DNA from 3 places in the Roseateles sp. FW301-B2 genome. Region 1 is predicted to be linked to each of the others. Evidence: riboswitches for the same ligand, from Rfam matches in the RefSeq annotation. Region 1 holds a riboswitch; each other region holds the start of a gene.
What was found. Region 1 has a riboswitch for glycine ahead of AC3WQY_RS20995 (D-amino acid dehydrogenase). Riboswitches for the same ligand answer to the same signal wherever they lie in the genome.
Positions count from the first base shown of each region.

Region 2: linked by a shared signal. The riboswitch ahead of gcvT (glycine cleavage system aminomethyltransferase GcvT) and the one ahead of AC3WQY_RS20995 (D-amino acid dehydrogenase) in region 1 are both predicted to bind glycine.
Region 3: linked by a shared signal. The riboswitch ahead of AC3WQY_RS08680 (branched-chain amino acid ABC transporter substrate-binding protein) and the one ahead of AC3WQY_RS20995 (D-amino acid dehydrogenase) in region 1 are both predicted to bind glycine.

Region 1 is NZ_JBYTBE010000039.1:33,560-39,003, forward strand. Features, by position in the region: gene AC3WQY_RS20985 (isovaleryl-CoA dehydrogenase) at 1-85, shown strand, start outside; gene AC3WQY_RS20990 (alpha/beta hydrolase) at 87-884, opposite strand; glycine riboswitch at 958-1,050, shown strand; glycine riboswitch at 1,052-1,165, shown strand; gene AC3WQY_RS20995 (D-amino acid dehydrogenase) at 1,250-2,542, shown strand; gene fusA (elongation factor G) at 2,665-4,755, shown strand; gene AC3WQY_RS21005 (hypothetical protein) at 4,874-5,428, shown strand.
Region 2 is NZ_JBYTBE010000021.1:17,917-23,360, reverse strand. Features, by position in the region: gene gcvP (aminomethyl-transferring glycine dehydrogenase) at 1-384, opposite strand, end outside; gene gcvH (glycine cleavage system protein GcvH) at 491-865, opposite strand; gene gcvT (glycine cleavage system aminomethyltransferase GcvT) at 918-2,033, opposite strand; glycine riboswitch at 2,093-2,205, opposite strand; glycine riboswitch at 2,215-2,318, opposite strand; gene AC3WQY_RS15145 (response regulator) at 2,429-3,088, shown strand; gene AC3WQY_RS15140 (ATP-binding protein) at 3,085-4,410, shown strand; gene AC3WQY_RS15135 (DegQ family serine endoprotease) at 4,473-5,444, shown strand, end outside.
Region 3 is NZ_JBYTBE010000009.1:108,706-114,149, reverse strand. Features, by position in the region: gene AC3WQY_RS08690 (potassium channel beta subunit family protein) at 1-885, opposite strand, end outside; gene AC3WQY_RS08685 (FAD-dependent monooxygenase) at 997-2,235, shown strand; glycine riboswitch at 2,347-2,439, shown strand; gene AC3WQY_RS08680 (branched-chain amino acid ABC transporter substrate-binding protein) at 2,607-3,749, shown strand; gene AC3WQY_RS08675 (hypothetical protein) at 3,959-4,513, opposite strand; gene AC3WQY_RS08670 (carbon-nitrogen hydrolase family protein) at 4,528-5,331, opposite strand; gene AC3WQY_RS08665 (YhdP family protein) at 5,328-5,444, opposite strand, start outside.

The DNA.
Region 1 (5,444 bases):
CGCGCAGAGCGGGCGCGTGTTCGGTGCGCTGGACACGCGCGGCATCGCCATCGATGCGCTGCTGGCGCGCGCGCTGCCGATCTGAGTCAGAGCGCGGCGAGCGCCTCGCGCAGGGTCTGCTGGTATTGCTCGAAGCGCTGCAGGTCGTTGTGCGCCGCACCGGGCACCAGCACCAGCCTGGCCAGCCCTTGCTGCCGCAACAAGGCCTCGCTGTGCTGGGGTGCGATGAGGCTGTCCTGCCCGCCATGCACCAGCAGCAGCGGCGTGCGCAGCCGGGCCACGTCGGCGCCGGTGTCCAGCGGGTAGCGCAGCAGGCCCGGTGGCACCCAGGGAAAGTGCTCGCGCATCAGCGCCGACATGCTGGCGTAGGGCGATACCAGCACGGTCAGCTCCGGCCCGACCTCCGCGGCCAGCCCCGCCGCTAGGCCCGTGCCCAGCGAGCGCCCATAGATCACATGCTTGAGCCCGCGGTACTGCGGCGCTACGGCGTCCCAGGCGGCGCGCACATCGGCGCGCAGCTGCGCCTCGCTCTCGATATGGCCGCTGCTCTTGCCATAGCCGCGGTAGTCCAGCATGAAGAGGTCGTAGCCGGCGCGGCGATAGAAATCGGCGTTGACGAACCAGGTCTGCAGATTGCCGGCGTTGCCGTGCAGAAAGAACACCAGGCCCTTGGGCCGGGGCAGGCGCAGATGCAGGGCCGAGAGCGTGGCTCCGGGCACGTTCAGCCGCAGGTCCTGCACATCGGCGCCGAGCTCGAAGCGATGGCCGGCGGCCAGCGGCTCGGGCTGGAACAGCAGCTGCTCCTGGCGCCAGTACAGCCAGGCCATGGCGGCGCCATAGGCCAGCAGCAGCATCAGGCCGGCCCCCAGAATGGTCTTGCGCATGCAGCATCCTCCACGCTTGCCCGCAGTCTACGCAGGCGGCGGCCTGCCGGATGCAAGACCTGGGCTACACTGGCTCCCGGATTCAGGAGAGTGCGGCCCGCCCTGCGAGCCGCCGCCGAAGGCGCAAGCTCCCATACTCGCTCAGGCCCCGTACTGGATCCGCTTTCAAGCCGAATGCTGGAGAGTGCCTCATGTGCAATGCATGGGGCCGCCGAAGGAGCAAGGCGCGGGCCGCAAGCCCGGCGCCGAATCTCTCAGGCACCAAGGACAGCGGGAGCGGCGCGCCCAGGCGCACGCATCCCTTTTGGCATCACTTCCGCCAGAGACTGCACGCCTGCGCGTTCAACCCGAACGGAGTATTCGCAATGCATGTCATCGTCCTGGGCGCCGGCGTCACCGGCATCACCACCGCCTGGTATCTGCGCGCGGCCGGCCATGAGGTCACCGTGATCGAACGCCAGCGCGCCGCTGGCCTGGAAACCAGCTATGCCAATGGCGGCCAGATCTCGGTCTCGCACGCCGAGCCCTGGGCCAATCCGGGCGCGCCGCTGAAGGTCCTGAAATGGCTGATGAAGGAGGACGCGCCGCTGCTGTTCCGCCTGCGCGCCGACGCCGCGCAATGGCGTTGGGGCCTGCAGTTCCTGCGCGAATGCACGCCCGGCCGCACCGCCCACAACATCCGCAACATCGTCAGCCTGGGTCTCTACAGCCGCGCCAAGCTGCAGAGCCTGCGCCAGGAGCTGGGCCTGCAATACGACCAGCGCAGCCAGGGCATCCTGCACTTCTACACCAGCGAGGCCGAGTTCGAGGCGGCGCAGGAGCCGGCGCGCATCATGCGTGAGCAGGGCTGCGAGCTGGACATGAAGACGCCCGACGATTGCGTGGCCATCGAGCCGGCGCTGGCGCAATGCCGCGGCAAGATCGTCGGCGGCAGCATGACGCCCAGCGACGAATCGGGCGATGCCCATGCCTTCACCCAGGCGCTGGCGGCGCGCTGCGCGGCGGCCGGCGTGCGATTCGAGTACGAGACCCGCATCCTCGGCCTGGAACAGGGCCGGCAGGGCGTGGAGCGCGTCATCGTCGCCAACGCCGCGGGCGTGGTGAGCCGGCGCAGCGCCGACCGCTTCGTGCTCTGCATGGGTTCCTTCAGCCGCCAGCTGGCGCGCGAGCTTGGCGTCTCGCTCAACATCTATCCCGCCAAGGGCTACTCGGTCACGCTGCCGGTGATCGCGCCGGCGCACAGCTACCAGGTCTCGCTCACCGACGACGAGTACAAGCTGGTGTTTTCGCGCCTGGGCGACCGCCTGCGCATCGCCGGCACGGCCGAGCTGAACGGCTACAGCACCGAGCTCAATCTGGTGCGCTGCGAGGCCATCGTGCGCCGCACGCGCGAGCTCTTCCCGCACATGACCGATGGCCAGGGCGCCCAGTACTGGACCGGCCTGCGCCCGGCCACGCCCTCCAACCTGCCCTATATCGGCGCCAGCAAGGTGGCCGGCCTGTACCTCAACACGGGCCATGGCACGCTGGGCTGGACCCATGCCTGCGGCTCCGGCGCGGCCATCGCCGACATCGTCAGCGGCCGACAGCCAGCGCTGGATTACGCCTTCACCGCCGCGACATGCAGGCCACGGCAGTTGCAGGCGGTGGCCGCCTGACAACAATGTGGCGGCTTTGATCTGACCCCTTGCCGCCGGGCAGCGCATCCTCTACGCTGGGGCCATCCCAGAAGGAGGATGCCATGTCCCCGAGCCCATCGATGCACAACGACGGAGGCGCGATGGCCTCCGACAGCCCCAACGGTAGTCGAGGGGGCGCCGGGGGGCCGGCGGCCCAGGCCGAGATCGCCAAGATCCGGACCCTGGCCCTGCTGGGCCCCGCCGGCGCGGGCAAGACCAGCCTGATCGAGGCGCTCTTGCACCACTGCGGCGTCATCACGGCGCCGGGCTCAGTGGAAAAGGGCAACACGGTCAGCGACCACGATGTGCTTGAAAAGCGCATGCAGCATTCGCTCTATGCCTCGCTGGTGCACATGAAGCACCAGGGCCTGCGCATCCACGCCATCGACACCCCCGGCGCACCCGACTTCGTGGGCCTGGCGCTGCCGGCGCTGGAGGCGGTGGAGAGCGCGGTACTGGTGATCAATGCGCAGAACGGCATCGAGCTGATGGCCTCGCGCATGATGGAGGCGGCGGCGCAGCGCGGCCTCACGCGCATGATCGTGGTGAACAAGATCGACGCCCCCGGCGTCAATCTGCCGGCCCTGCTGGAACAGCTGCAGGCCGCCTTCGGGCGCGAATGCCTGCCGCTCAATCTGCCGGCCGGCGGCGGCACCCGCATCGTCGACTGCTTCTTCAACCGCGCGGGGGAGTCGGATTTCGGCTCGGTGGAAGCCGCGCACCGCGCCCTGGTGGAGCAGGTGGTGGAGGTGGACAGCGCCTTCGTCGACCGCTATCTGAACGAGGGCGACGTGGACGCCAGCGAGCTGCATGCGCCACTGGAGCAGGCGCTGCGCGAGGGCCATCTGATCCCGGTGTGCTTTACCGCCGCGAAGTCCGACCTCGGCATCAGCGAACTGCTGGATGTGGTGGCCAAGCTGCTGCCCAACCCCTTCGAGGCCAATCCGCCCAAGTTCCTGGAGGGCGAAGGCGCCGACGCCAAGCCGCTGCAGGCCGAGCCCGATGCCGGCAAGCATGTGATCGCCCATGTCTTCAAGATCAATGCCGACCCCTACCTCGGCAAGATGGGCGTGCTGCGCGTGCACCAGGGCACGCTGACACGCAACAGCCAGCTCTTCGTGGGCCACGCGCGCAAGCCCTTCCGCGTCTCGCACCTGTTCATGCTGCAGGGCAAGGAGCATGTGGAGGTGGACCAGGCCATCCCGGGTGATCTGGTGGCGATCGCCAAGGTCGAGGAGCTGCACTTCGACGCGGTGCTGCACGACGCGCAGGAAGACGAGCACATCCACCTCGCGCCGCTGGACTTCCCCACCCCCGTGCACGGCCTGGCCATCAGCCCCTCGCGCCATGGCGACGAGCAGCGCCTGTGGGAAATCCTCAGCCGGTTGGTGGACGAGGACCCCTGCCTGAAGGTCGAGCATGTGGGCCTCACCAACGAGACCCTGGTCTACGGCCTGGGCGAGTTGCATCTGCGCATGCTGCTGGACCGGCTGCGCGACAGCTACAAGTTCGAGGTCAAAACCCAGCCACCGCGCATCGCCTACCGCGAGACCGTCTCGGCCCCGGCCGAGGGCCATTTCCGCCACAAGAAGCAGAGCGGCGGCGCCGGCCAGTTCGGCGAGGTCTATCTGCGCATCGAGCCGCTGGAACGCGGCGCCGGCTTCGAGTTCCGCGACGAGGTCAAGGGCGGCACCATCCCCGGCCAGTTCATGCCGGCGGTGGAGAAGGGCGTGCGCCAGGCCCTGGCCAGCGGCGTGGTGGCCGGCTATCCGCTGGTGGATCTGCGCGTGGTGGTGTTCGACGGCAAGCACCATAGCGTGGACTCCAAGGAGGTGGCCTTCGTGACCGCCGGCCGCAAGGCCCTGATCGCCGCGGTGCAGGAGGCCCGGCCCCTGGTGCTGGAGCCCATCGTGCATGTGGAGATCGTCACCCCGGAAAGCGCGATGGGCGACATCACCGGCGACCTGGCGGCGCGCCGCGGCCAGGTGAACGGCACGCGCAGCGCGGTGCCGGGGCTGATCACCGTGCAGGGCCTGGCCCCGCTGGCCGAACTTGCCAGCTATCAGAGCCGGCTCAATGCCATGACCAGCGGCCAGGGGCGCTACAGCCTGGCGCTCTCGCACTACGAGGCGGTGCCGCCCAACACCCAGGCGCAGCTGATGGCGGCGCACAAGGTCAGCGACGAGGAGTAGACAGGGTCTGGCGCGACACTATCTTGCTCACCCTGGGCAACTGGGGTGAAGCCGGCTTTATCATACGCAAATGTGTTCCGCTGCCCGGGACGTCGCCCAGATCCGCTTGGACAACGCGATGCTCCTGTTTGAAGAGTTCGTTGCCGCCACCGTCAAACACGCCGATGCCGCCGCCCTGCGCGGTCTGGAGCGGCGTTTCGCGGAGCGCTTGCAGATCCAACCCAGCTATTGGAGCCAGATCAAGGGTCGCTCGCGCCAGATCGGCGAACGCCTGGCGCGCCAGTTCGAGCTCTTGTGCCACAAGCCGCAGGGCTGGATGGACCAGGAGCATGGCGCCCATGGCCAGCCCGCTGCCGCCGGCCCGGCGCCGCAGGACAGCACGCCCAGCGTGCCGCAGGATGATGACGAGCGCTTCATCGTCGGCCTGGTGCTCACCTATTACCGCCGCCATCCGCAGCGCGCGCGCACGCGCTTGCTGGATCTGCTGGGCGAGGTGCTGACGCCCGAGCCGGCACCGCTCGGCGCGGCCAGTGCCGGCAAGCCCGTGGCGGGTCTCAAGCCGGCGGCCCTGCCGGGTCCCAAACCCGTGCCTGCCCCCAGCCCGGCGGATGAGCTGGACGCCTGGCGCCGCCTGCAGCAAGGCATCGCGCCGCTCAAGCCCAAAAAGCGCTGATAACGCTGACCCCTAA
Region 2 (5,444 bases), on a different contig from region 1:
CATGCGGCCCTGCGAGATCTCGGCCTGGTAGGGCGTGTAGGCGGTGTACCAGGCGGGGTTCTCGAGGATGTTGCGCAGGATCACGCCGGGGGTCAGGGTGTCGTAATAGCCCTGGCCGATATAGCTCTTCAGCACCTTGTTCTTGGCTGCCACGGCCTTCAGCTCGGCCAGCGCCTGGGCTTCGGTGGCGACACCCGGCAGCTGCATGCCCTGGCTGCGCTTGATGCTGGCGGGCACGATGGCCTCGATCAGCGCACGGCGCGAGGCCGCGCCGATCACGGACAGCATCGCTGCCTCGTCGGCCGCGTCGGGGCCGATATGGCGGGCTTGGAATTCGGCGGCGTTCTCGAGCTCACCGAGCGGCTTCAGGGCAGACATCAACATGGCGCAATCCTCAGGCGCCCGGGCTCGTGGCCAGGGCACCGGTTTTCAATACAACAACGGGCACTCCGTGCCCGCTTTCTTTCTGCTTTGCTGTGAACGGCTGGGATCAGCTGTTCTTGACCAGCTCGTCGTAGGCGGTGCCGTCCATCAGCGCGTCCAACTGGGCAGGGTTGCTCAGCTTGACCTTGAAGAACCAGCCGCTCTTGAGCGGATCGGTGTTGGCCAGCGAGGGGTCGTTGCGCAGCTCTTCGTTGACGGCGGTGATCTCGCCATCCACGGGCATGTAGACGTCGGCGGCGGCCTTCACCGACTCCACCACGCCGGCCACTTCCTTCTCGGCATAGCTCTGGCCCACATTGGGCAGGTCCACGAACACCACATCGCCCAGCGCGTCTTGCGCATGGACGGTGATGCCCACGGTGGCGGTGCCATCGGCTTCGATCTGGACCCACTCGTGGTCAGGCGTGTACTTGATGCTCATGGTGTGCTCCGAATGTCGGGAGAAAAAACCAGGTTGAAAAAAGAGATGGCGATCAGCCGCGGAAATAACGATGTGGCGCGAAGGGCGTGGGGGCCACGGTCATGGCCACGCGCTTGTCGCGCACCAGGGCGAACACCGGCGTGCCCACCGCCGTGTGGCTGCTGGGCAGATAGGCCAGGGCCACCGGGCTGCCCACCGTGGGGCCCAGCGAGCCGCTGGTGACGACGCCCAGTTCCTTGCCCTCGGCGTCCACCACCTTGGCGCCTTCGCGCACCGGCATGCGCTCCGCGCTGATCAGGCCCACGCGCTTGCGGCTGGCGCCGCCGGCGAGCTGGCCGTCGATCACCGCGGCACCGGGGTAGCCCCCGGCACGCGCGCCACCGGCGCGGCGCACCTTCTGGATCGCCCAGGTCAGCGCGCCTTCCACCGGCGTGGTTTCGGTATTGATGTCATGGCCGTACAGGCACAGGCCGGCTTCCAGGCGCAAGGTGTCGCGCGCGCCTAGGCCGATGGGCTTGACCTCGGCTTGGGCCAGCAGCTTGCGCGCCAGCGCCACCGCCTGGTCGTTGTGCACCGAGATCTCGAAGCCGTCTTCGCCGGTATAGCCCGAGCGGGTCAGGAAGGTCTCGATGCCGTCCAGATTGAAGAAGCCGCCGGTCATGAAGGTGAGCTTGGCCACCTCTGGGTTCAGGCGCGCCAACGCGGTGACGGCCTGCGGGCCCTGCAGCGCCAGCAGGGCACGTTCGGGCAGGCTGATGACCTCGCAGCGGCCGCCGATCTTGGCCTGCAGATGCGCGGTGTCCTGCTCCTTGCAGGCGGCGTTCACCACCACAAAGATGTCGTCGGGGCGGCGGCACAGCATCAGGTCGTCGAGGATGCCGCCCTGCTCATTGGTGAAGAGCGCATAGCGCTGCTTGAACACCGGCAGGTCGATCACGTCGACGGGCACGATCGTTTCCAGTGCGGCAGCGGCATCGGCACCGACCAGGCGCAGCTGGCCCATGTGGGAAACGTCGAACAGGCCGGCCGCCGTGCGCGTGTGCTTGTGCTCGGCGAGGATGCCTTCCTTGTACTGCACCGGCATGTCGTAGCCGCCAAAGGGCACCATCTTGGCGCCGAGTTCGATGTGCAGAGCGTGCAGGGGGGTGGTCTTGAGTGCGGCAGACAAGGGACTTACTCCGAGGGCATTCTGAAAGCCCACCCGGTCCTGAGACCGATGGTGGGGGATATGCCCTCGCTGTCCTTGGTACCTGAGAGATTGACCACCGGCGTATCGCCGACAGCTTGCCCCTTCGGTGGACGGGTTCAACAAAGACCCGCCTCTCTCCAGTGAGGAACGCCTGCATCGAGGCGTCTTGTCAGTCCTTTTGCCTGAGCGTTCGAAGCGTGGGATCACCAGTGCCTCTGCGCCTTCGGCGGCTTTGCGTGGAAAGCTCTCTCCTGACGGCGCGGATTGTAGCCATGGTTTTGGGGCCGGGCGAGCAAATTAAGTCTCGTCTAATGGCCGGCCTTGCCGCGCATGGAAAATCTCACTTCCCCGTAAATCCGGCAAGAGGACTTGGCATGCGACTGCTGCTGGTGGAAGACGACCCGATGATTGGCGAGCAACTGCTCGAGTTGCTGCGCGCCGAAAGCTATGCGGTCGACTGGGTGCGCGACGGCGAGCTGGCCGACGCGGCCCTGCAGGCGCAGAACTACGACCTGGTGCTCTTGGACCTGGGCCTGCCCAAGCGCGATGGCATGAGCGTGCTGCGCGCGCTGCGCGCGCGCAAGCAGGTCATGCCGGTGCTGATCGCCACCGCCCGCGACGCGCTCGAGCAGCGCATTGCCGGGCTGGACGCCGGCGCCGACGACTATGTGCTCAAGCCCTTTGAGCTGCACGAGCTGCTGGCGCGCATCCGCGCGCTGCTGCGCCGTGCCAGCGGCCGCGCCGAGCCGGTCTACGAACACCGCGGCGTGAGCATCAACCCCGCCACCCGCGAGGTGGTGGCCGAAGGCCGGCAGGTCACGCTGTCGGCGCGCGAATGGGCGGTGCTGGAGCCGCTGCTGGCGCGGCCGGGCATGGTGCTGTCGCGCCAGCAACTGGAGGAAAAGCTCTACAGCTGGAAGGACGAGATCAGCAGCAATGCGGTGGAGGTCTATATCCACGGCCTGCGCAAGAAGCTGGGTGCGGCGCTGATCCAGAACGTGCGCGGCGTGGGCTACCGGGTGCCCAAGGAATGATGCTGTTTCCCCGCTCCCTGCGCTACCGCCTGATCGCCTTCCTGCTGTTGGCCTTCTCGCTCTCGGCCCTGGTGCAGGGCGGCAGCGCCTACCGCACCGCGCTGCAGGAGGCCGACGAGATCTTCGACTACCACATGCAGCAGATGGCCTTCTCCCTGCAGGGCAGCGTCGGCAGCGGCACGGTGAGCCTGCCGCTGGGCGACCAGAAGAGCTACGACTTCATGGTGCAGGTCTGGGGCTTGGACGGCGTGCCGATGTTCCGCTCGCCCGGTGAGGCGCTCTTGCCACAGCGCGCGGTACTGGGCTTCTCGAACCTGGACGCCAATGGCAAGCATTTCCGCGTGTTCTCGCTGCAGACCCGCTACCAGGTGGTGCAGGTGGCGCAGGACCTGGCGGTGCGCCAGCGCATGGCCGGGCAACTGGCCTTTCGCACCATCGCGCCCATCGCCCTGATGCTGCCGCTGCTGGCCCTGGTGGTGTGGTGGGTGGTGAGCCAATCGCTGGAGCCGGTGGCCAAGGTGCGCGACCAGCTGGCCGCGCGCGCGGTCGACGATCTCTCGCCGGTGGCCAGCGAGGAGCTGCCCGCCGAGGTCAAGCCACTGGTGGATGAGCTGAACTCCCTGCTGGGCCGGGTGCGCCAGGCCTTCGAGGCGCAGCAGCACTTCATCGCCGATGCGGCGCACGAGCTGCGCTCGCCGCTGGCGGCGCTCAAGCTGCAGCTGCAATCGCTGCAGCGCGCGCCCGATGCACCCGGCCAGGCACTGGCGATCGGGCGCCTGGCCAGCGGCATCGAGCGCGCCAGCCATCTGATCGAACAGCTGATGGCGCTGGCGCGCGAGCAGGCGCCGGGCGAGGCCCAGCAGCTGGCGCAGCCGCTGGCGCTGGACCAGCTCTGCAAGGATGCGGTGGTGGACATCAGCGATGCCGCCGCGGCGCGCCAGATCGACCTGGGGCTGACGCGCTGCGATGCTGCCCAGGTGCAGGGTGAGCCCCAGGCGCTGCGCATGCTGCTGCGCAATCTGCTGGACAACGCCGTCAAGTACAGCCCCGAAGGCGGGCGCGTGGACGTGAGCCTGCTGGCCACGCCCGACGAGGCCCTGCTGGTGGTGGAGGACAGCGGCCCCGGCATTGCGGTGGCCGAGCGCGAACGCGTGTTCGACCGCTTCTACCGCAGCGCCGACGCGCAGCAGGCCAGCGGCAGCGGCCTGGGCCTGGCCATCGTGAAGGCGATCGCAGAGCGCCATGGGGCCAGGCTCACGCTGGGCGAGGCCGCCACGCTGGGTGGCTTGCGCGTCGAACTGCGCCTGCCGCGCATTAAGTGAGGTCTAAGTCTCAAAGAGCAAAGTTCGGCCATCGCGTCAACTCACTCTCAGGAGGCTTCCTCATGAACACCAAGCAAGTCAGCGAAACCATGGTTCCGGCCAAGCGCCTCGTGTGGGCGCTGGTGACCGCCGGGGTGCTGGGCGCCGCCGGCGGTGCCGCAGCGATGCGCGGCGCGGTGGCGATCAAGACCTCGGCCACCGCCGAAGCCGCGACGCCTGCCAGCGAGCTGCTGGCCAGCGCCGCGCCCAGCGCGCAAGGGCCGGCCCCGGTGGCAACACCTGGCCCCGCCGGCTTTCCCGACTTTGCCCAGATCGCCGCGCGCCAGGGCGCCGCGGTGGTGAACATCAGCGTCACCGGCAGCGTCAAGACCTCGATGCGGCGCGGCCAGCAGCCGCAGCTGGACCCGAACGATCCCTTCTACGAATTCTTCCGCCGCTTCGGCGTGCCCGGCATGCCGGGTGGCCCGGAAGGTCGCGAGATGCCGACGCGCGGCCAGGGCTCGGGCTTCATCGTCAGCGACGACGGCGTGATCCTCACCAACGCCCATGTGGTGCGCGATGCCAGCGAGGTCACCGTCAAGCTCACCGATCGCCGCGAGTTCCGCGCCAAGGTGCTGGGTGCCGATCCCAAGACCGATGTGGCGGTGATCAAGATTGAGGCCAAGGGCCTGCCCACCGTGCAGCTCGGCTCCACCAAGGATCTGCGCGTGGGCGAATGGGTGCTGGCGATCGGCTCGCCCTATGGCTTCGAGAACAGCGTCAGCGCCGGCGTGGTGAGCGCCAAGGGCCGCGCGCTGCCGCAGGAGAACTTCGTGCCCTTCCTGCAGACCGACGTGGCCATCAATCCCGGCAACTCGGGCGGCCCGCTCTTCAATGCGCGCGGCGAGGTGGTGGGCATCAACTCGCAGATCTACAGCCAGAGCGGCGGCTACCAGGGCCTGTCCTTTGCGATCCCGATCGAGCTCGCGAACCGGGTGCGCCAGCAGATCCAGAACGGCGGCAAGGCCCAGCATGCGCGCCTGGGCGTGACCATC
Region 3 (5,444 bases), on a different contig from region 1:
CTGGCTGAGCTTGCTGGCGCCCAGGATCACGGTGGAGACATGCGGGTTGTGGTTGGCCCAGGCGATCGCCAGCTGCGCCACATTGCCGCCCAGCTCGGCGGCCAGCTTCTCCAGCTCGGCCACCGCGGCGTTCTTGGCGGCATCCTGCAGCTGCTCGCGCATCCAGGCCATGTTCTCCAGCGAACCACGGCTGCCCTCCGGAATGCCGGCCTTGTACTTGCCGGTGAGCAGGCCCGAGGCCAGCGGGCTCCAGGTAGTGAGGCCAAGGCCCAGGTCCTCGTACAGGCGCGCGTACTCCTGCTCGACGCGCTGGCGATGGAACAGGTGGTACTGCGGCTGCTCCATCACCGGCTTGTGCAGGTGGTGGCGCTCGGCGATCTCCCAGGCGGCGCGGATGTCGGCGGCCGACCATTCGCTGGTGCCCCAGTAGAGCGCCTTGCCCTGGGTGATCATGTCGCTCATCGCGCGCACCGTCTCCTCGATCGGCGTGTGCGGATCGGGGCGGTGGCAATAGACCAGGTCGATGAAGTCCAGGCCCAGGCGCTGCAAGGAGCCATCGATCGCCTGCATCAGGTACTTGCGGTTGAGCGTGTCCTTGGCATTGACGGTATTGGCCTCGCGGCTGATGCCCCAGAAGAACTTGGTCGAGACGATGTAGGACAGGCGTGGCCATTTCAGCGCCTTGAAGGCCTCGCCCATCACCACCTCGCTCTTGCCCATGGCATAGACCTCGGCGTTGTCGAAGAAGTTCACGCCGGCGTCGAAGGCGGCCGCCAGCATCTCGGTGGCGGCCTTGGTGTCGACCTGGTTGTGATAAGTGACCCAGGAGCCCAGCGAGAGCTCGGAGACTTTGAGGCCGCTGCGGCCCAGGCGACGGTATTGCATGTGTTGGACTCCTATCGAGAAGGGCCAGAGCGTAGCGGACTCCCGCCGCTATAGTGGGCGGCGCACGGCAAAGCCCGCCGGCGTACCCCGAATTCATACGCTATGCGCACCATGCCCACCGAAGCCAGCACGCCGACCCGCATGTCACTCGCCGTGGTGGGCGCCGGGCCGGCCGGCCTGAGCCTGGCCCTGCTGGCCGCTCAGCTGCTGCCGGAGGCGGCCATCAGCCTGTTCGACGCGCGGCCGCTGGAACGCGATGTCTCGGGCGACCCGCGCACCCTCGCGCTCTCGCTGGGCAGCGTGCAGCTGCTGCAGCGCCTGGGCACCTGGCAGGCGGGCCAGGCCGCGCAGGCGCAGGCGATCCTGCAGGTGCAGGTGAGCCAGGCCCCGCCCACGCTCAGCCACCCCTGGCTGTTCGGTGCCGGCGGCCAGCCCGAGGTCAGCATCAGCGCGCGCGAGCAGGGCGTGGAGCAGCTCGGTGCCGTGCTCAGCTACGGCCAGCTGGTGGCGCCGCTGCAGGCCGCCTGGCTGCAAGCCTGCGCGCGCGCGCCGCATCGCCTGTCCGCGCGCTTCGGCCAGGGCGTGTCGGCCATCAAGCCCGAGGGCTCGGGCGTGGAGATCGACGCCGGCGATGCCCATCTGGCCGAGCGCTTCGACCTCGCCGTGGTGGCCGAGGGCGGCGTGTTTGCCGAGCAGGCCCGCAAGGCGGTGGCGCGCGACTATGCGCAGAACGCCTGGGTCGGCACGGTGGAGCTGGACCCGGCCGCGCCGCCGGGCGTGGCCTACGAGCGCTTCACCCGCAACGGCCCGCTGGCCCTGCTGCCCCTGCCCGAGCGTGCCGGCCAGCGCCGTGCGGCCCTGGTCTGGTGCCTGCCGCAGGCCGAGGACGAGATCGGCACGCTCAGCGACGCGCAGCGCTTGGCGGTGCTCAACACCCTGCTGCCGCCGGGCCTGCCGCCGCTGCGCGGCATCGGCGCGCTGAAGTGCTTCCCGCTCGGCCTGAACGCCGAGCGCACCCTGGTGGAGGGCCGCGTTGTCCGCATCGGCAATGCCGCCCAGACACTGCACCCGGTGGCCGGCCAGGGGCTCAACCTGGGCCTGCGCGACGCCTATGCGCTGGTGCAGGCGCTGCGCACGGAGGGCGCGATCGACAGCGCGCTGCGCCGCGTGGAATGGCAGCGCGCGCCCGACCGCTGGAGCATGATCGCCGCCACCGATTTCCTGGCGCGCAGCTTTGCCTGGCGCTGGCCCGGCCTGCCGGGCGCACGCGGCCTGGCGCTGGCCGCGCTGCAGGCCGCCCCGCCGCTGAAGCGCGCGCTGGCGCGGCAGATGATGTTCGGAAGGCGCTGAGGCGCCGGCGTCGAGGCGGCCGCAACAAGGGTTAACCCTTGCCTCAGGTATAGTCATCGACTTCACCGCAAGACCGAGGTCGCTTGTCGACCGTCTTGCCGGCCACGAGCCCGAGCGACGTCGGGAGAGTCCGCGTGCCACCCGCGCGGCGCCGAAGGAGCAACCGCCCCGGAAACTCTCAGGCAAACGGACCGATGTCGCGGATGAACTCTGCAGAGTTGCCGGCTGCCTGACGTCCGCCGGTACGCCGAAGGAGCAAGTCTGGCCCCCGGGGGCCGCACGAATCTCTCAGGTGTCAGCAACAGAGGGGGCGACGACCACCGCGGTCCGGTGGCGTCACTTGACCCACCGACGTCGACAAAAGAGATTTCATGAAACCTACCCCATCACGCCTCGGCGGCATCGCCCTGGCCTGCCTCGCCATGTCCGCGCACGCAGCGGAGCCCCTCGTGGTCAAGATCGGCCATGTCGCCGCACTCAGCGGCCCCGCCTCACACCTCGGGCGTGACAACGAAAGCGGTGTCCGCATGGCGATCGAGGAATTGAACGCCAAGGGTCTGCAGATCGGCGGCCGCCCGGCCCGCTTCGTGCTCCTGGCCGAGGACGACGCCGGCGACCCCAAGCAAGGCACTGCCGCGGCGCAGAAGCTCGTGGACAACAAAGTCAACGGCGTCGTCGGCCACCTGAATTCGGGCACCGCAATCCCTGCCGCGCGCATCTACGCCGACGCCGGCATCCCGCAGATTGCGCCGTCGGTGACGAACCCGCGCTACACCCGCCAGGGCTTCAAGACGACCTTCCGGATGGTCGCCGACGACGCCCAGCTCGGTGGCACGCTGGGCCGCTACGCTGCACAGACGCTGAAGGCGAAGACCGTTGCGGTCATCGACGACCGCACCGCCTATGGCCAGGGCGTTGCCAGCGAGTTCGAGAAGGCCGCGAAGGCCGCCGGCGCGACGATCGCCAAACGTGAGTTCACCAACGACAAGGCGACCGACTTCACGGGCATCCTCACCGGCATCAAGGCGGCCAAGCCCGACGTGATCTTCTACGGCGGCATGGACGCGGTGGCCGGCCCGATGCTGCGGCAGATGAAGCAGCTGGGCATCCAGTCGAAGTTCATGGGCGGCGACGGTATCTGCACCGCCGAGTTGCCCAAGCTGGCTTCGGGCCAGGTGCCCGACGGCCAAGTGGTCTGCGCGATCGCTGGTGGCGTTGACGCGGCACAGCGGCCGGCGCTCGACAAGTTCAAGGCCGACTTCAAGAAGAAGTTCGGCATCGAGGTCCAGATCTACTCGCCCTACACCTACGATGCCACGAAGGTGATGGCCGAGGCGATGGTCAAGGCGGGATCGGCCGAACCGGCCAAGTACCTGCCGGTGCTACAGAAGATCAGCTACTCCGGCGTCACCGGCAGCGTCGCTTTCGACGAGAAGGGCGATATCAAGAACGGTGCACTGACGCTCTACACCTTCAACCGCGGACAGCGCGAGGAGCTCGGCGTCGTGCGCTGAGCAGATGCGGGCGGCACGGTGGCCAGGCCGTGCCGGGCGAGCGCCTGACCCCCGGCTCAGGCGCCCCGCCCTGCACGGCCTTCAACGGCCTGTCATCAAGCGCCCCGACACTGGGGCCATGAACAATATTCAGGCCCAAACCCTCCGTCAACTCCTGCAGACCACGCGGCAAGCCTGGCTGGGCCAGCCGCAGCCGGCGCAGGCTCGTCTCAGTAGCGCAGCTCCAGCAGCTCCCGCAGCGCGGCATTGATGTTCTTGCGCAGCGCGCCCTCGTTGGCCAGGCGCAGGCGCTCGTTCTGGTCCAGCATGGCGTCGCCGAACTCGGCCACATGCACGCTGCGCAGCTCGCGCTGGTAGAGCTTGTTGCCGCTGGCCTTGTCCAGCAGTTCATAGGCCATCGTCAGCGCCACGCGAGCGTCGCCCACCGCCACCGCGGGTTGCTCCAGCGCCAGCAGCGCGGCGCGCAGCTCGTAGCGGCCGCCCTGAGGCTGCGGCGCCAGCATGCCGGCGGCCTTGAGCGATTCCTGCAGCGCCACGCGCAGCGCCTCGTCGCCGATCTTGGAACCCCAGAGGCGGCCGGTCGGCTGGCCGCCCAGCACCTGGCCCAGCTGCACCTGCTGCTTGAGCGCCTCGGGCACCCAACCGCGCAGCTGCAGGCCGTCGGCCACGCTCAGGCGCATGCCCTCGGGGTCGGCGGGCGTGCCGCAGCCGGCGAGCGCAAGACCTGCCCCCAGCAGGGCCAAGAGTGATGTGCGGCGTTGCATGGCGTGCTCCTCGATCAAAGTCGGCGGTGTTGCAGGGCCGGCAGCTGGGCGCGCAGGGCGGCCATGCGCGGCGCGTCCAGCTCGGCGATGGCCAGGCCCTCGCCCTCAGGCAGGCAGGCGAGCACCTCGCCCCAGGGGTCGACGATCATGCTGTGGCCCCAGGTGCGGCGGCCGTTGGGATGCGTGCCGCCCTGGGCCGGCGCGATCACATAGGCGAGGTTCTCCACCGCGCGGGCACGCAAGAGCAGCTCCCAATGCTTCTGGCCGGTGGTGTAGGTGAAGGCCGCGGGCACGGCCAGCAGGTCGCAGGGGCCGCCCACGCCCATGGCACGGTAAAGCTCGGGAAAGCGCAGGTCGTAGCAGACCGAGAGCCCGAGCTTGAGCGGCCCGGCCTGCAGCGTCACCGGCGCGTCGCCGGGCTCGAGCACGCGGCCCTCGTCATAGCGCTCGCGGCCATTGTCGAAACAGAACAGGTGCAGCTTGTCGTAGCGCGCCGCGCGACGGCCGTCCGGGGCATAGACGCAGCAGGCATTGCGCACCTTGTCGGCCCGCGCGCTGCGTATCGGCAGGGTGCCGCCGATCACCCACAGGCCCAGCTCGCGCGCCGCCTGGCTCAGCATGGCCTGGATCGGGCCCTCGCCATCGGCCTCGGCGATGGCCAACTTGTCGGCGTCGGCCGTGCCCATCAGGCAGAAATACTCGGGCAGGGCCACCAGCTCGGCGCCCTGGGCGCGGGCGGCCTCCATCCAATGGCGCGCACGCGCCAGATTGGCCGCCACCTCGGGGCCCGAGACCATCTGTATCGCTGCCAGCTTCATGGTGCTGCTCCTGATGCCGCCTCCTCGGGCGGCTTGCGCTCGGACTTCTCGATGCGATCGACCTTGGGCGCATCCCACATGCCGGTGACATGGAATTCCTCCGTGCCGGCCGC